DNA from 3 places in the Neobacillus sp. NPDC093127 genome. Region 1 is predicted to be linked to each of the others. Evidence: riboswitches for the same ligand, from Rfam matches in the RefSeq annotation. Region 1 holds a riboswitch; each other region holds the start of a gene.
The links. Region 1 has a riboswitch for S-adenosylmethionine ahead of ACIQCO_RS17145 (homoserine dehydrogenase). Riboswitches for the same ligand answer to the same signal wherever they lie in the genome.
Positions count from the first base shown of each region.

Region 2: another riboswitch for S-adenosylmethionine. It lies ahead of ACIQCO_RS18265 (LLM class flavin-dependent oxidoreductase); the one in region 1 lies ahead of ACIQCO_RS17145 (homoserine dehydrogenase).
Region 3: another riboswitch for S-adenosylmethionine. It lies ahead of ACIQCO_RS04465 (O-acetylhomoserine aminocarboxypropyltransferase/cysteine synthase family protein); the one in region 1 lies ahead of ACIQCO_RS17145 (homoserine dehydrogenase).

Region 1 is NZ_JBIVOP010000012.1:153,269-157,251, reverse strand. It holds gene ACIQCO_RS17150 (glycosyltransferase family 2 protein) at 1-853, opposite strand, end outside; gene ACIQCO_RS17145 (homoserine dehydrogenase) at 958-2,190, opposite strand; SAM riboswitch class I at 2,266-2,375, opposite strand; gene ACIQCO_RS17140 (galactosyltransferase-related protein) at 2,642-3,763, opposite strand.
Region 2 is NZ_JBIVOP010000014.1:13,969-17,951, reverse strand. It holds gene ACIQCO_RS18280 (hypothetical protein) at 1-70, shown strand, start outside; gene ACIQCO_RS18275 (VOC family protein) at 405-842, shown strand; gene ACIQCO_RS18270 (S4 domain-containing protein) at 1,368-1,862, shown strand; SAM riboswitch class I at 2,010-2,113, shown strand; gene ACIQCO_RS18265 (LLM class flavin-dependent oxidoreductase) at 2,222-3,271, shown strand; gene ACIQCO_RS18260 (ATP-grasp domain-containing protein) at 3,287-3,983, shown strand, end outside.
Region 3 is NZ_JBIVOP010000002.1:263,144-267,126, reverse strand. It holds gene ACIQCO_RS04470 (methionine ABC transporter ATP-binding protein) at 1-334, opposite strand, end outside; SAM riboswitch class I at 661-770, opposite strand; gene ACIQCO_RS04465 (O-acetylhomoserine aminocarboxypropyltransferase/cysteine synthase family protein) at 1,104-2,420, opposite strand; SAM riboswitch class I at 2,488-2,590, opposite strand; gene ACIQCO_RS04460 (SCP2 sterol-binding domain-containing protein) at 2,670-3,029, opposite strand; gene ACIQCO_RS04455 (nuclease-related domain-containing protein) at 3,312-3,983, shown strand, end outside.

The sequences.
Region 1 (3,983 bases):
CGATGAAATCTTTACAGACAGAGACATTACCAGTAATAAATACCATCCACGGAAACGCAAAACCGGTTAACTTTTCATCAAAATTTCTAGTTATTTGTTGTAACCATGGGTAGCCTTTAAACGCTAAATCCTTGAAAGTCTTTCTTGTAATATCGCTTTTTTCTATTAATGGATATGGTTCTTTAAATGGAGTTTTATACGCTTGGAATCGACGATATATTTCTTGATTATTTTTTGCTAAGTCAGCGATTGTGTTTAATTTTCGCTTTGAGAAATCGGGGAAAATACATGAAAATAGCGCTTTAGTATACATGGCTCCAGACACGATCACGTTATCTTTGGATTGGTGATAGTTATAATGATTTTCAACAAAATCAGGTTCTGTTATCATTTCCGCATCAAGAAAGATAAGAATTCTCCCCCTTGCGGAACGAATACCTAAATTTCTCCCCTTCGCTCTTCCAAGCTTTTCATTGCTGAAAATATATTTAAAATGATAGGGCGGTGTATAGTTTAATAGTTTTTCTTTCGTTTGGTCTGTTGAAGCATCATCAATAAGAATCACTTCCATTTTATCGGGATTAAAGGTTTGAAGTTCGAGAGAGTAGAGGGTAAATAAATTTAGCGGATATCTATTTTGGGATGGAATGATGATACTGACTTCAATATCTTGGGTGGTGTTATTTTTTGAAATTAGGGTTTTTTGGGGACTTTGCAAATCTTTTTCGGTTCTCTTCCCTAGGATACTTCTTGACCATTTATAGCTATTTCCTGACATGACATACTCCTTCATTTTCTTTTTTAAAATAACCAGTCCAATTAGTCGTGCTTTTTCACAATATATGAATGTCATTTTAATTTGACTAAACTCCTCCCTATAAAAGAGCAATTCATGCTCTATTTTATAGGGAAAAGGAGCGGAGTGGCGCATAAGCGATTTAGAATGACCAATTTGGATTAAAGTGCTGTTAATGCTTTATCTTTCGTTTCCAACTCATATTCTCCCAATATTGGATAATAGCATAGTGCCTTTTGTTGACTAACCAGCTGTTCAACATCTTTCTTAGTCGCTTGGATGATATACGTCTCTTCAGAAGCTTGTTCAATCCATAAAATCGAAGGATTTAGCTGTTTTTTGGCAAATCCATGTACAAGCCAAGTTTCTTTTTCCTGCGGATTTTCCGATACAGAAATGGCTGCCGGAGCCGGAGTTACAGTCCTTTTGGCAGGATGACTTTGACAGACATACACCAAATCTTCAATTATTGCACTGGCAGTCGGATACATTCCAGCGCCTGGCCCCTGGAGGGTGATTCTTCCGACAATATCCGAGAAAACATTTACAGCATTCTCTACTCCCTCGACATGGTAGAATGGATGTTCATTTCCAACAAGAACAGGTTTAACTGACGCCTTTATTAGACCTCCTGCCCTAGTAAGGCTGGCAATATGTTTGAATCGAAGACCTAATTTTTCAACGGCTTCAATTAATCCACTTGTTATTGAAGTAATCCCCTCCCGCTCGACATCCTGCCAATTTGGTTCTTCCCCAAAAGCGATACGGCTCAGGATCATCGTTTTATAAAAAGCATCATAGCCTTCAACATCATTAGTTGGATCTGCCTCCGCAAAGCCATTCACTTGTGCCGCCAGTAAACTTTCAGCAAAAGACTGCTTTTTCACGCGCATTTCAGTCAAAATAAAGTTCGATGTCCCGTTAAGAATGCCTTGGACTTGCTGGACACGATTTATTTTTAATAACTGCCTTAGCGTTTGAATGACCGGAATTCCCCCTGCGACCGTTGCTTCAAAGCCCAAGGAAACATGATTCTCCTCCGCAAGATTTAACAACTCTTTCCCGTGGTGGGCAAACATTTCTTTATTGGCAGTGATAATATGACAGCCGCGCTCGATTGCCTTTTTCAAAAATGTAAATGTTGGTTCTTTGTCGACAATGGCTTCGACCACAATATCAAGCTGGGGCAGCTCAAGGATTTCTGCAAAATTGTTCGTAACCATGACCCCTTCTCTAATCTCCCGTTCTTTATGCTTGTTTTTGATAAGGACTGCAGCCACTTCAACCTTTTTTCCCAAGACAGCTGCTAACTCATCGGCATGGGATTGTATCGTCCTATATACTCCTTCACCAACCGTTCCAAAACCAAGAATTGCTACTTTAATTACTGACATGTATATCCACCCTTTCAAATGGCTTAATGATCAAATGAGAAAAACCCTCTTCATAAGAAGAGGGTTAGTTTCCTCCTCTTATCTTCCAGGTTAAATAACCTGCTGGAATTAGCACCTTTTCAAGGATTACCTTGATGGTTGCCGGGCTTCATCGGGCCTAGTCCCTCCGCCGCTCTCGATAAGAGTATAAATTTATGCGTCACCATTTTATTATTAGAATTCATTTTAGTCGAAATAATTTGAAGTGTCAATAAATTGCGAATCCACATCTAAAAAATTTGGTGCAATTTGATAAAAACCGAACTAAATTTATAGGTAAGTTAATCTCTTTAGCAAGACAGATTCTTGATTTATGAAACACAATGTACTTCATCGTCATTATATGTTTTATAAAGAGTGATTGATAAGGGAGAATACCTATATTTTCAAGCAAAAAAAAATTGGCTATTGGTCATAGTACAGACCAAGGGTAGCCAGGTGCTTTGTTGTCTCTTAGCCAAAATCCAACTCCACCAGTTTTTAATTTACAGACTACTACATATTGCCCTGAATTATTTTCAAAAAAAAGAGGTTTTCCCGTTACACCTTTAGCAAACGTCTTACTTTTACGCCACTTTCCATTAGAGTCTTGCCAATAATGGGTCAAAGAAGAACCTGACCGGACAATAAGCTCTAGGTTACCAAACATACTTTTGATTGGAATGGAAATTGTATAATTATTTGGATTATCTTCATACCATGGATATTTCTTATTTTTATATTTTTTTGTATTATGTTTATTTTCAATATGCAGGGATTCAATTAATTCATTTTTATAACCGTCTAAATTATCACGATTGTTCAAATGACCACTATTTTTAGTTTCAATGTTTTCTAAAGTATTTTTCCGTTCATAAATGAGTTTGGTCATTTTTTTCTTGTTTCCACTTGCATGGATATAGCGACCGAGAAGCTCAGCATTCGCTTTACCATGTGGATTTGTTTGATAGTTTGAACTAGGGTGCCATAAGTGAAATAATTTCCCTTTAATATTTACGATTTCTCCGCAAAGCGTACGGACAGCATGTGAAAACGCATCATCTTCACCCCCCCAACCAATAAACCGTTCATCAAAACCACCAACTGCTTCAAAGTTTACTCGAGGAATGACAAAGAGTTTTCCTGCAAATCCTTCATAAACCCAATTTGATTTACTACATTCTTCATACTTTACATCAATTGGCCACTTTGGTTTTGTTTTAAGTAATCTTTCAGTACCTTGCCATTCAATATTATATACTTCAGTAAAAGGGACTACCCATGCTGCTTTATCAAGTAATTTTATCGCTTCCACAATAATATTGGAGTTATAAACAACATCCGCATCAGCTATTACAAAAATATCTTTTGTTGCTTTTTTAGCTGCCAAGTTTACAGCCTTAGATTTATTAATGTCCTCGCCATTGATTAGTCCCAAACATAATTCAGCTTCGGGCATCATACGAGCATAATATCTTTTAATCCATTCAAAAGCCTTCGCTCTTGGACCATTGTCAGTTTGGAAAGGTACAATTATTGAAACGTTTTCTAACACTGCAACTCTCTCCTTTATTATAAAAATTTTTATATATTCTAGTTATTTCTTACTGTATGTGAATGGATCTGTGATGGAAACGGCATGTATAATGCTTTCGCTGAATGATTAGTTTCTCGCTGACCGCTGGCATTTGCTTTATGAGGAATTTATTTAAATCATTTGGAATTGCAACATAGTTTATTGTCCCTTTCAAATTCAAGCGCAATTGCATTTTATA
Region 2 (3,983 bases), on a different contig from region 1:
GCAATCGGGCGCTATTGTTGAAGATTACAGTGAGAAAATTATCATCCCTTGTCTTCCCGATTTGGTTTAAAAAGTGTGACTTTTTATTATGTAGAGTGTGTCTATAAGTGTGACTAAAAATGAGAAAAATATGGTAACGGACATTTTGTTCTGCCGATAAGTTTATCGGCAGATTTTTTGCGAATTATGTACTCCACTATTTCAAATGCAAAAGCGAGGGGGAACAAGATGCACAACTTTTTAAAAGGTTTATGAGCGGAACAGAAGAGAATGTGAAGGATTTTACTTAAGCTGGGGCAGTTTAGTTGAAGAAGGATATTTTCTGTTTTAAGCGAATTAAAATTACAAACAAACCTTAAACGAATACAGGTATTGAAATAACAGGAACATAGGAGGTATGAGATATGAAGATCAATAGAATAGATCATGTGAGTATAAACGTAAATAATATTTCAGAGGCTAAAGCGTTTTTTCTTGATTTAGGACTTGAAGTGCAAGCGGAATGGGAATTGGATGGAGAACAGTTGGACAGAATAGTTGGGCTTAATGATGTTAAAACGGCATGTGTAGGATTGGGGATGCCAGATGGTCAGGCATGGATAGAGCTAGTCAAATTTTATACGCCGTCAGATGAAAAAGATATTCAGCAACCTTTTGCAAATACGCTGGGTATCCGACATATTTGCTTTGCTGTTGAAGATATTGAAGCTATTGTTGCAAAATTGAAAAAGAAGGGCACAGAAGTCTTTAGTGAGATACAGCAATATGAAGAAAGTTATAAGCTATGCTACGTTCGTGGTCCAGAGGGAATTATTTTAGAGTTGGCGGAGAAAATCAGATAATTATTGAATGGGACTTTAAATGATTTAGATATCCAACTTTAAAGATTTTTTCTTAAACTATCGGGTCGTTAGTTTAGGTTGAAGGTCGCTGCGGCGGTCTTTTTCCTTTTTGTACTATCGAAGCAGAATAGTGAGATAAGATAATGAGGGCTGACTAATGGGATTTTGAGGAGTTACTTGGGATAGAAGAAAGTAAACGTTTGCATTTAAATGTAATTATGCGGTAAAATGAGAATAACTCTATTTGGATAGAAAGGATACAGGAGAACACGTATGCCAAAATTTACTTTGTAATGATCAATAAATTGGATAGCATCACCCTCAAAAAACAATGTTTTTTTCTCAGGGGGTAGTATGCCCATTTTTCTCATTACAAAGGAACCAAGCAACCCTGTAGTCTCGATGCGAAAGGAGGTCCTTGTGTAGGATCTCCTTTTTAATTTTTTCAATTTAATTTTATACCTCGCTGCAAGATATCCAAATAGATGCTTGCGTTCCTTTATCTTATTAAGAGGTGAAGGATTAATGTTAAATATAGCATTCCACTGGAAACTTTCTCAAATACCAGAACGAGCTGTAAAGAAGCACTGCAAAATGTGTGGCAGATTATCAGTTTTTACGGACACCAATGTGCGAAGGCATAACGCAAACGGAAAAAGCATATACAAATATGCGATTTATAAATGCGAAAAAAATCATACGTGGAACAAAAAGTTAGCTATTTATAAAACGTTCTCTGAGCATGTTGCTGAAATTGAGGAGCAGAAAGAAGAATATTCAATTATGTCAGCCATACCAATAACCAGCTTAGCAGAACAAGGAGTAAAGGTGATACACATTGTACTAGATGATGTGATAGGAAAACATCGAATTGATAAAGTGCTTGCAAACCAAATTGAGGATTGGAGTCGATCACAGATCATAGGAAAGATTGAAAAAGGAACGATTCAATTAAATGAACAAGTCATTAAACCTAGTTCAAGATTGTCAAAGGGAGAACGCATTTCCATTTTCATTTGATGAAAAACATTTAGCAACCGAACTAAACTTTAAAACCTTTCCGTGTCTATAAGTAGTTATTTAGAGTTTAGAAATATTTGATTGACAATTTGATAAATTTAAACTATTATCACTTTAGTTAATTAAAAAATTGAATGTACATTTTTCTTCTTATCCAGAGAGGTGGAGGGACTGGCCCTTTGAAGCCTCGGCAGCAGGTTCTTATGAATACTGTGCCAATTCCATCAAGCACACTGCTTGAAAGATGAGAAGAGGGTAATAAAACTCTCTTCTTAGGAGGAGAGTTTTTAATTTATACATAAATCCAACTTAAATAATAGGAAAACTATAGAATTAGAATAGTAGAGGAGAGAATACAAATGAAATATGGTTTTTGGTTACCGATTTTTGGAGGCTGGTTACGTAATGTGGAGAATGAAAATATGCCGCCTACCTTTGATTATGCAAAGAAAGTAATACAATCTGCTGAAAAATGGGGATACTCAACTACCTTAATAGCTGAATTATATTTAAATGATATAAAAGGACCGGAGCATGACTCACTTGAAGCTTGGTCTACAGCAGCAGCCCTTGCAGCAGTGACGGAAAAAATTGAAATTATGACTGCGATTCGCCCTGGTTTTCATAATCCTGCTGTAGCGGCCAAAATGGCAGCAAATATTGATCAAATCAGTAATGGGCGTTTTACTCTTAACGTTGTTTCTGCTTGGTGGGCAGAAGAAGCACGTCAATATGGGGGTATTTTTACAGAACATGATGAGCGTTACGCTCGTACCGAAGAGTTTATTGATGTACTAAAAGGTTTATGGACAGAAGAAACCTTCAATTATTCTGGTCAATATTACGAATTAAAGGATGCGAAGCTTGCACCGAAACCTGTTCAAGGACCAAACCCGATTCTTTATGCAGGCGGTGAAAGTGAAAAAGGTAAGCAAACCATAGCGGAAAAATGTGATGCTTATGTTATGCACGGTGGTACAGTTGAAGAGATTGATCAAAAAATAACCGATATGAGGGCACGCCGTGAACAAACTGGCAGTGCGCCATTTAGTTCATTTGGCATGGCTGCTTATGTTATTTGCCGTGATACAGAAGAAGAGGCTCTGGCTGAGCTTGAAAAAATCACGACTGTGAAAGACACTAGCGGATATGCTGGCTTTAAAGATTTCACTACTAAATCACAATTAGAGCAACAAATCCAATTACAGGATTACTCTGTATCCAATCGCGGCCTGCGACCGAACTTAGTAGGAACACCTGAGCAAATTGCAGATCGAATTTTACAATATGAAGAAGCTGGCATAGATTTATTGCTATTGCAATTTTCACCTCAATTAGAGGAAATGGAACGCTTTGCAAAGCAGGTTATACCGTTAGTTGAACAAAAACGTAGTTTAATAAAGAACTAGTGAGGGGACATAATGATGAGCAAGGTATATGTGATACATGAAAATAGTGAGTGGACAGTTCATTTAACAAAAAGGTTAGCGGAACTTGGTGTTCCTTATGAAGAATGGCATTTGGACGAAGGAACGCTAGATTTATCAAAAGAGCCGCCAGAAGGAATCTTCTATAGCCGAATGAGTGCATCTTCTCATACACGTGATCATCGTTTTGCAGCTGAATTTTCTGGGCAAGTATTGGCTTGGCTTGAAGCACATGGACGTACGGTGTTAAATGGAACGAGTGCTCTAAAGCTAGAGGTAAGTAAGGTTTTACAATATTTAGAGTTAAACAAGTATGGTGTTAAGACTCCAAAAACAATTGCAGCGGTTGGAACACAAAACATTTTACAGGCAGCTAAAAGCTTTGAAGGACAGTCCTTTATTACGAAGCATAACCGCGCCGGTAAAGGCTTAGGAGTTCAATTATTCCATAGTATAGAAGCTCTAAAAGCTTATGTGGAAGGACCTTCTTTCGAAGAACCGGTCGATGGAATTACCCTTATTCAAGAATACATTCAATCTCCTGAAAGCTACATAACCCGTTGTGAGTTTGTAGGAGGAAACTTTGTTTATGCCGTTAAGGTTGATACTTCGGAAGGATTTGAACTTTGCCCAGCGGACGCATGCCAAATTGGCGATTTATTCTGCCCGGTAGGAGAAAAAGTAGAAGAGAAGC
Region 3 (3,983 bases), on a different contig from region 1:
CCCCAGCAATTTCTAATGGAAAAGCAATATTTTCACTTACGGTCCTTGACCACAGCAAGTTAAAATGCTGGAAAATCATGCTGATTTCCTGACGTGCTTTTCGGAGCTCGGCACCCTTTATCTTCGAAATCACCCGGCCGGCTACCGTAACGGTTCCATCTGTTGGCAGCTCGAGTCCATTTAACATCCGGATTAACGTACTTTTCCCGGCACCGCTATATCCAATCACTCCGAAAATTTCGCCGTCTTGTATTTCCAGGTTTACATCATCAACTGCCTTTAAATGTCCCTGTTTTGAAGGAAAAATTTTACTGACGTTTTTTATCGATATCACTTGAATCACCTGCTTCTTATCCAATTTACAGATTCTTGTTTATAGAGTTAGACTGTTATCAAGAAAAGATTCTTTTTTTAGGCTGTGTTAAAGAATATTGTTGATTTTGAGCACAATGTTGATTGGAGTGGAAGGCGCGAGACTCCTGCGGGAGCAGCGGGACAGGTGAGACCCCGCAGGCGCTTTAGCGCCGAGGAGGCTCACCGCCCGCCCCGCGGAAAGCGAAGCGCCTGGAACGGAAATCAACATTCACTTTTAACACAGCCTTTTTTAAAAATAAAAAGCCTCTCTGCACAGGCAGAAAGGCATCATTAAAACAATCCTTTCTCCCATCTCCCAAAGCAATCGCTTTGTGTGAATTGGCACCATTTCAATAATAAATATTGACGGTTGCCGGGCTTCATCGGGCACATCCCTCCACCTCTCTTGATAAGAGCTTACAGCATTCTATATTCAATTAACACGTAAAATTATTTAAGTTATGATATTACGAGTGCTATCGTATCATGGATAAAAAGCAGTGTCAAGAACAAAAAGCGGAAGCGCCCTGCTCAGCGGCGTATGGCCTGGAGCGCTCCAACTGAGATAAAGGAAACACGGAGAGCTTCGCTGCCCGATGTTGACTTATCGTAGGGCGGAGCGCGAAGGACATTAGCCGCTAGGGCGCTGGAGCTGGATTCAGAGAACCTGGTCAAAGTTATCCACTCCTAAATGAATCTATGGTTTCCTATACAACGAGAATTTATTTGGAAAATGATATCAGTTGAATTTAGGCATTTGTTTTTAGGGAAGCTAAGCCGGTTGCTGTTTCAATCGCTGATTCGAGATCTTCGATTAAATCCTCGACATTTTCAATCCCAATGGATAGCCGAATTAAATCCTCTGATACCCCCGCAGACTTAAGCCCTTCCGCATCTAATTGCTGATGAGTGGTGCTTGCCGGGTGAATGATTAAGCTTTTCGCATCGCCAACATTGGCAACATGGGCCCAGAGCGTAATCGCATCAATCAATTTAGCCCCTGCCTCTTTGCCACCTTTAATCCCAAAGACAACCATGGAACCGGCACCTTTTGGCAAATACTTTTGCGCTAATTCATGATCTGGATGTGATGGATGTCCTGGGTATGAAACCCATTCCACTGCAGGGTGATTAACTAAGTAATCCACCACTTCCTTCGTATTGGCAACATGCTCTTTCATCCGTACATGAAGTGTCTCAAGACCAAGTGTGAACTGGAAAGCATTTTGCGGGCTTAGTGCCGGTCCCAGGTCACGTAATAGCTGGACGCGTGCTTTGATAATATAGGCGACCGCACCTAAGGCTTCAGCGTAAACGAGATCATGATAGCTCGCATCTGGTGTGGTGAAACCAGGGAATTTCGGCGAATTCCAGTCAAACTTCCCGCCATCGACAATCACACCGCCAGTTGACGTGCCATTTCCCAACAGCCATTTTGTTGCCGAGTGAACGACAATGTCTGCACCATACTCAATTGGCCGGCAAAGATATGGTGTCGCAAAGGTATTGTCAATAATTAATGGTACCCCCGCCTCATGAGCAATATCCGCTACCTTTTCAATATCGAGTACGCGTAAGCTCGGATTCCCAATCGTTTCAGCGAAAACCGCTTTTGTCTTTTCAGTAATCGCCGTGCGGAAATTTTCAGGATTATCCGGGTTGACAAATTTCACGTTAATTCCGTATTTAGGAAGGGTAACGGCAAATAAATTATAGGTTCCGCCATAGAGATTCGAGGCAGAGACAATTTCATCGCCTGCTTCGGCAATATTTAAAATCGCAAGTGTGATTGCCGCCATGCCGCTGGCAACGGCTAGTGCACCAACGCCGCCTTCTAATAATGCCACTCTATCTTCAAAAACGGTAGTTGTCGGATTATGGATCCGGGTATAGATGTAACCAGGCTCCTTTAAGGCAAATAAGTTGGCAGCATGTTCCGTGCTTTTGAATTGATACGCATTGTTTTGATAAATCGGAACAGCACGAGCACCAGTCACCGGATCCGGAGACAATCCTCCATGAACACTCAATGTTTCAAAACGATACTTTTTTTGATTTTCACTCATTACTCTCGCTCCTTTTTTACAATGAATAAACAAAAACCCCCTGCTTCATAAGAAGAGGGGGCCTCTCTTCTTATCTTCCAGAGCTAAATTGCTCTGCTGGATTTAGCACCGTGTTAATAACCGGTTGCCGGGCATCGTAGGGCCAGTCCCTCCGCCACTCTTGATAAGAATGCTTATTAAATTGTTTTTATTAATAGAATATTTAAATAACACTTTACAGGAAGATTAATTCCGAGTCAATAGGTTTGTTTAAATTATTTTTTGCAGGTTTACGGGGTCCTTTGCTTTTGTTAAAAAGAAGATCGATTCTAGTAAGAGCGTAGTTCTCAGTGGTGCTGAAACCTTTAGCTGCCCTTGCTGTTCAAGAACCCGCAGCCTTTGTGTTCCCTTAAGCAGCTGGTTCATTGCGTTTTGGGATCCGCTAATCTCATATTTTGACTGTTGTGCTTCTGAGTTTTGCAAGATCATGATGCTGCCATTTTTGATTATTAATTGAATCGTCTGTCCCACACATCTTAGGTTAATTTGTAAATCAGCATGAAGAAATAAGGGCAGGACATGCCCCTGGTCTTTGATTTTTGCTAGAAATGCTTCTACCACATTCATCATTTCCACCACTCCGGTCTTGTCACTATTACATTACTTATTCAGCAAGAAATGGCGGAATCCTTTCATTATCACTCGACAATTTCCTGTGCAATTTGGCAGTTTTTTTGAAATTTCCCGAGAAATATGTCGTATCTTATTAAATTTTGGGACGGGGGCTGCCGTTTCTTTTTTTAATGAGAATGCTTTAATACAACTTTTAGGTAAAGTGTTGAAAAGTATTCAAATATGATTGCTGATTATGTGTGGATATTTTATAAAATGAAATTAGAAAGGAAGTGGAATATGAGTTATAAATCTCGTTCTAAACCAGTTGAAGCAATTATTCTAGGAATCCTAATCGCCCGAATGTCTTTGGATGAAAAGTACAAACAGCGCTTTCATTATCTCGAAAAGGGTTATGAGGGTGAGATTATGTTTGACTCATTGACAGAAAAACTTCAATGTCAAAACTATATGTTAAATGACTTGTTGCTTGAATCAAACGGCAGTAAATTTCAAATTGATTCATTAATGCTTACACAAGAACCTTTATTTTATTTTGAGGTTAAAAATTATGAAGGTGACTATTATTTTGAAAATAACAGGTTCTATACACTTTCCAAAAAAGAAAAGGAAATTAAGAATCCACTGCAGCAGCTTGAACGAGGTGAGTCCTTACTCCGTCAGATGCTACAGCATTATGGGTATCGAATTCCGATCGAGGCATATGTTGTTTTTGTTAACCCCGAATTCCATTGTTTTCAGGCCCCTCTAAATAAACCAATAATTTATCCTAACCAGCTCAATCGTTTTATGAAAAAGTTGAATATGCGACCATCACGGTTAAATGGGTCTCACAAAAAGCTGGCTGATCACTTAGTCTCTATGCATCAAATTGTTCTTCCGTATGACAAGCTTCCGCCATATACCTATGCACAACTTAAGAAGGGACCCCTTTGCGCTGTTTGCCACTCA